Regions from separate parts of the Thalassotalea sediminis genome, predicted to be linked through region 1. Evidence: predicted binding sites of a transcription regulator. Region 1 holds the regulator's gene; each other region holds the start of a gene.

What was found. Region 1 encodes sigma-54, which starts transcription at its own class of promoters, with help from an activator protein. Its sites were predicted from a motif close to GTTGGCACGNNNNTNGNNT; they were not measured.
Region 2: the regulator sigma-54 is predicted to act here: its motif matches at 1,120-1,138, upstream of glnA (glutamate--ammonia ligase).
Region 3: the regulator sigma-54 is predicted to act here: its motif matches at 1,070-1,088, upstream of QUE09_RS05070 (PEP-CTERM sorting domain-containing protein).

Annotation. Positions count from the first base shown of each region.
Region 1 covers NZ_AP027361.1:3,193,937-3,196,217, reverse strand. Annotated here, with positions in the region: gene ptsN (PTS IIA-like nitrogen regulatory protein PtsN) at 1-257, opposite strand, end outside; gene hpf (ribosome hibernation promoting factor) at 283-570, opposite strand; gene QUE09_RS14615 (RNA polymerase factor sigma-54) at 595-2,103, opposite strand; gene lptB (LPS export ABC transporter ATP-binding protein) at 2,158-2,281, opposite strand, start outside.
Region 2 covers NZ_AP027361.1:536,411-538,691, forward strand. Annotated here, with positions in the region: gene glnA (glutamate--ammonia ligase) at 1-1,050, opposite strand, end outside; gene typA (translational GTPase TypA) at 1,351-2,281, shown strand, end outside.
Region 3 covers NZ_AP027361.1:1,127,832-1,130,112, forward strand. Annotated here, with positions in the region: RNA gene ssrA (transfer-messenger RNA) at 3-354, shown strand; gene QUE09_RS05070 (PEP-CTERM sorting domain-containing protein) at 536-1,006, opposite strand; gene QUE09_RS05075 (EAL domain-containing response regulator) at 1,335-2,281, shown strand, end outside.

The sequences.
Region 1 (2,281 bases):
GGCGCTTGAGCTGTGGCAATAACAATCATAACTTTATCGGTAGAGGTTAAACGTCCATGTGGAATAGCAATACCATTGCCAATACCGGTCGACCCCATTTTTTCTCTTAGCATCAAACTCTCTAATAAGTTGTAGGTACTTACTTGATCGTTTGTCTCTGCGGCTTTGCTACAAAGAAGTTCAAGAATACGTTTTTTGCTTGTAGCCTCGACTGCACATAACGTGCAGTCTTCTTTAATGATGTCGGTAAAATTCATAGTGGATATTAGTAATCAATAAATCTTAGTGTTGATTAATTTTTCCCTTGTATTTAAGTATTTGTTTATCGAGCTTATTTACCAGGGAGTCTATGGATGCGTACATGTCGTCGTTTTCCGCTTTAGCATGCACTTCAGTGCCATTTAAATGCACAGTTGCTTCTGCAATTTGGCTAAGTTTTTCAACGGTTAATACGACATATACGTTATTAATATGATCGAAATGTCGCTCTAACTTAGCAAATTTTTTGTTCACGATGTCACGCATTGGGGTAGTAATTTCAACATGATGTCCGGCAAGATTAATTTGCATAAGCTGTATCCTTCTACTAGAGAGTTAAAGTAAACTTTTACGTTGGTTAGACGGAGGAATACTTAGCGATTCTCGATACTTAGCTATAGTCCGTCTGGCAACATTGATTCCCTGTTCAGCCAATAGTTCAGCCATTTTACTGTCACTAAGAGGCTTTGCAGGTACTTCGGCAGCTACAAGCTTTTTAATTAAAGCGCGTATAGCTGTTGAAGAACATTCTCCACCATTTTCTGTACTGACATGGCTGGAGAAAAAATACTTAAGTTCAAAAATTCCACGTGGTGTATGCATATATTTTTGTGTAGTAACACGTGAAATCGTTGATTCATGCATATCTACTGCTTCGGCAATATCATTCAGAACCATAGGACGCATAGCTTCGGGCCCATGTTCAAAAAAACCTTGTTGTCTTTGCACAATGCAGTTTGATACTTTTAATAGGGTATCGTTTCGGCTTTCTAAACTCTTAATAAACCATTTTGCTTCTTGTAAATTTGAACGAATAAATTGACTATCATTCGAATTTTTCATTGACCGAGCCATAGAAGCATATTGCTGGTTAACCGCTAGTTTAGGCGCAGTATCAGGGTTTAGCTCTACAACCCAACGACCATTTTTCTTTTCAACAGAAACATCAGGTATTACATACTGATCATCACTTTGAATAACAGAATCACCAGGGCGAGGATCTAATGATTGAATTAACCGAATAACTTCACGTAATTGATCTTCTTTTAAACGTGTTTTACGCATGATTTGTCGATAATCACGGTTACCAAGTAAATCAATATATTCATTAATCACGATCTTACTTTCGTTAACCCAAGGGGTATCTTTATCAAACTGGTTTAACTGTATCGTTAAACATTCTGCAATTGAACGCGCACCAACACCTATAGGGTCAAACATATTTATACGTTTTAAGACCGCTTCTACTTCATCTAATTCAACGTCATCGACGCCAACAGACTCTAGGATTTCTTCAGTTGTAACCGTTAAATATCCAGCGTCGTCAATGGCATCAATAATTGCCATTGCAATGGCTTCATCGGTTTCAGAAAATGGGGTTAATTTCATTTGCCAACGCAAATGATCTTGAATGGAGTCTGTGGTTTCACCTTGATAAACAAAATCATCTGAGGCAGGGGCGGCACCAGTATTAGATACACCAGCACTGTAACTTTCGTCCCAAGTCGTATCAATATTAAGCTCTTCAGGAATGTCTGATTTATCCATCGCTTCAGTGGTGCTGATTTCATCAACGGTTGGTGTTGAATCTTCCGAGCCATCACTAGTATTATTTATTGTCTCGTCATTAGTTTTTGCGGAAAAGGCTTCTTCTAAGTTATCGGGTTGGTTATCGTCTGAAGACGAAGCAGATTCGTCCACCTCTAATAAAGGATTACTTTCTAATGCCTCTTGAATTTCTTGTTGTAGATCCAAGGTGGACAACTGCAATAACTTTATCGCCTGCTGGAGTTGCGGCGTCATTGTAAGTTGTTGTCCAATTCGGAGTTGCAGACTTGGGCGCATTAATTACTTCTTATCCTTTCAAGTAAATCTTATTTTTTCTAAAGCATATCATAACTATAACGTGAATTGTTCACCGAGGTATACATCTCTTACCTGCTGATTTGCAAGGATTTGATCTGCATCACCTTGGGCGATTAATTCACCATGACTAACAATGTAAGCATGCTCACAAACATCG
Region 2 (2,281 bases), 1.2 Mb from region 1:
TGAAGGTACAACTGGGATACGTATTGAAGCTGAACGGTTACGTGCAGAGTAAGCAAGCATAACAGGTGCTTCAAAACCAGGTACAAGACGCTTGTATGAGTTAGTAGAAGCATTTGTAAATGCATTCAATGCTTTAGCATGCTTGATGATACCGCCAATGTAGTAAAGAGCAGTTTCAGATAATCCGCCATATTTGTCACCAGCAAAAAGGTTAACACCGTCTTTTGCTAATGATTGGTGAACGTGCATACCTGTACCGTTGTCGCCAACTAAAGGCTTAGGCATGAAAGTTGCTGTTTTGCCGTAAGCATGTGCAACATTGTGAACAACATACTTATAGATTTGCACTTCATCCGCTTTTTTAACCATTGTGTTAAATCGACAAGCGATTTCGTTTTGACCTGCCGTAGCAACTTCATGGTGATGTGCTTCAACAACTAAGCCCATTTCTTCCATAACTAAACACATTGCTGAACGTAAATCTTGTGAAGAATCTACTGGTGCAACAGGGAAGTAACCACCTTTAACGCCTGGACGATGACCTGTGTTACCATCTTCATATGAAGTTTTAGAGTTCCAACATGCTTCTTTATCATCGATTGAGTAGCTAGCGCCAGACATATCTGCGTGGAATTTCACATCGTCAAATACGAAGAACTCTGGTTCAGGGCCAATTAACACTGTATCTGCAATACCTGTTGAACGCATATACTCTTCTGCACGATGTGCTACTGAACGTGGGTCACGACTGTAACCTTGCATAGTCGCTGGTTCAACGATGTCACAACGTAGATTTAACGTAACTTCTTCTGTAAAAGGGTCTAAAACAGCTGTTGAAGCGTCAGGCATTAATACCATGTCTGATTCGTTGATACCTTTCCAACCAGCGATAGAAGAACCATCGAACATTTTTCCTTCTTCGAAGAAGTCTTCATCAATTTGATGATGTGGTAACGAAACGTGCTGCTCTTTACCTTTTGAATCAGTAAAACGTAAGTCAACAAACTTAACATCGTTTTCTTTGATTAAGTCTAATACTGCTTGTGACATTGAGTGTCTCCAGTGAAGTTAACAAAATTAATGTAAATGCAATTACGCATTTTTGCTTTGCTACGGTGTAAGCCAAAATCGTGCCAAGCAATAAAGCCTTTTAAATCAGTGTATTAAATAAAACACTGATAGAGGTTTGCACCATAATGATCCTTGCTTTGCATCTAACTGGTGCAATGCCAGTGTAGAAGACAAATGCTATCTTTTCTAGCAATTTAAATTAATAAACGATTATCTTTTCATTGTGGTCTAGACTACTGTACAATACGCGCCCAATTATAGCCCTTTGAGCAAACTCCTGTGTTAGATAAATTACGTAATATTGCGATTATCGCCCACGTTGACCACGGTAAAACAACCCTGGTTGATAAACTATTAGATCAATCTGGTACGTTAGATTCAAGAACTGACCTTGAAGAACGTGTAATGGATTCAAATGATATTGAAAAAGAACGCGGTATCACCATTTTGGCCAAAAATACTGCCATTAATTGGCAAGATTACCGTGTAAATATTGTTGATACTCCAGGTCATGCTGACTTTGGCGGTGAAGTAGAACGCGTAATGTCTATGGTAGATTCTGTGCTTTTAATTGTTGATGCACAAGAAGGCCCAATGCCACAAACGCGATTTGTAACGCAAAAGGCATTTGCTCAAGGCTTAAAACCAATTGTCGTTATCAACAAAATTGATAAGCCAGGTGCACGCCCTGAGTGGGTGATGGATCAAGTTTTTGACTTATTCGATAACCTAGGTGCTTCAGATGAACAATTAGATTTTCAGGTGGTTTATGCTTCTGCTATCAACGGTTGGGCATCGCTTGAAGAAGGCGAAGAAGGCAAAGACATGACGCCGCTTTTCCAAACAATTGTAGATCAAGTGCCTGCGCCAGATGCTGATCCTAGCGGTGCATTTCAAATGCAGATATCACAACTAGATTACAGTTCATATTTAGGTGTTATCGGTGTTGGTCGTGTGACTCGTGGCTCTGTTAAACCGAATCAACAAGTTACTGTGCAAAGTGCAAGCGGTAAAATACACAACGGTAAAGTTGGTAAAGTGTTTGGTTACTTAGGGCTAGAACGCCATGAAACAGAAATTGCTGAAGCAGGTGATATTATCGCTATTACTGGTTTAGGTGAGTTAAAAATTTCCGACACTATTTGTTGTCCAAATGAAGTTGCACCATTACCACCTTTATCAGTAGATGAGCCTACGGTAACGATGACAT
Region 3 (2,281 bases), 1.8 Mb from region 1:
TTGGGGCGGATTTAGGATTCGACGGGATTCGCGAAACCCAAGGTGCATGCCCAGGGGCGGTTGGCCTGGTAAAAAGCCGCAAAACTATAGTTGCAAACGACGAAACGTTCGCACTAGCAGCTTAATGCTAGCCATCCCCACGAAGCTTTACCTGTAGGCTTGTGGTGCGATGGTCATAGAATACTAGGTTAGCGAGGGAACCTTGTCTGAGGGTGAACCGCGAAACAGTATCAGACTCACCAGAAAGAAGCCTGTCGTTCGGCGTCTGACTGGTTAAACAAATGATCGACTAAGCATGTAGTACCGAGGATGTAGGTTTTTCGGACGGGGGTTCAACTCCCCCCCGCTCCACCAAATCCCAATAAAAAAAGACGCTAACAAGCGTCTTTTTTTATGTCTGGCATTCACACTCAATTAACAGTGACAACCATATGTTACCGACCCCTTAAATTGCTTTAATTCGTCCTAATTCGAAGAAAAACCACAATCATAAGAAATGATGCTTACTTAAATGTGTGAAGGATCGACATTAAGCTTACTTTTTGAAATTACGCAATGCAAAACCCAAAAAGCCGAGTGCGAATATAGCTAGCGTTGAAGGTTCTGGTACCGATGAACGGGTTACTGAAACAATGTCTACTTCTGCCCAAGATGCGTTGACACTACTATTTCTATTGTTCCAGGTGAAATAAGCATCGTCAGCAGAATTGATCCAACTAGTACCATTTGGTATCCATGTATTTGATGATAAATCAAAATCGCCAAAGCCAGCTAGGTCACTAATTTCGTCTATTACATGATTATATGAAGTGGACATCCAATTAAATGAGTCTAACTCGTTAAGTGTTAGCAACATATCGTTATTCGTGTCCGAACCACTAAATGAGCCTAATGTGTCGTTATAATTTGTTATATCAAAAACGACAGTAATTAACCCTGCATTTGCAATACTACTTATTGATAAAATCAATCCAGCAATAGCTGCTTTTATTATTTTGAACTTCATTAATCTCTCCTGAGAATACTTATTAAAGCGTAGAAAGATACTACTAATATTTAATCTTACATTAAGCGATAAATGTGCCAACTATAATAAAGTCTTTTATTTCAACATGATAATAAGGCTGTTAATGCCATTAATCACAACGGTGTAAAATGATCTGACACTTAGACTCGATTTTTGTTAACTAGAATATGTTAATACATTAGGATGATATTTAAAGTTTTTGGGAAACACCTTACTTTTCGCAATGTTCGATATTGAATATTTCATTTTTCGACTTTTGTTCTATATTTAGTCCAAGGTGTTTTTATTACTTTAAAGCGCAGGGAAGATGTTGAAAAGTTACAATCTATTCATTTTAGATGATGACCCGCAATATGCCGAACTTTTGCAAGATATTGCGATGGATAGTGGTTGGCAAGTTGAACATTCTACTGATCCTATTGCATTTTTAGCGCAAGAAATCAGCGATAACACCATTCTAGTTTTAGATCTTATTCTTCCTAATATTGATGGTATTGAAGTCATTCGCGCTCTAGCTGAACGTGGGCGTCATTACCCACTTATTTTGATAAGTGGCTTTGATAAAAAAGTGTTACATTCAGCGAGGCAGTTGGCAGAAGCCCATAATATGCCTGTTATTGATACACTTACTAAGCCTTTTGATATTGGCAGCTTTATAGCATTGTTAGATAACATCCAATTGTCAGAACAGCAACAAAAAAAACCAAAAAGAGCAAATGTAGAGTTTAGCAAACAAGCATTGTCAGATGCGATTGAACATCATGAACTGCTCTTGCACTACCAACCACAAATAAACTTAAGCACTGGAGAGGTAAGTAGTATTGAAGCATTGGTGCGGTGGCATCACCCTAGCTATGGTTTGGTGTACCCAGATAAATTTATTCATCTTATTGAACGTTTTAATCTCATTAATGAATTAACGAGTGGTGTACTAAAAATGGCATGTAGTGATCTTCGCGAATTTAAGAAGAAACACTCACTTATGAGACTGTCAGTGAATGTCACATCAGAGAATATTGTCTCGTTAGTTTTTCCTGAGATGTTAAAAACGATTACTGATCAGAATGGCATAAACCCATGCAATATTACTTTAGAGTTAACAGAAAGTGCGGTAATGGGAGAGTTAACGTCGTCTTTAGATGTACTAAATCGTTTGAGGATGAAAGGATTCAAATTATCTATTGATGACTTTGGCACTGGTTATTCATCGTTGCAGCAATTATTTCAAGCGCCTTTTACCGAGTTAAAAATTGA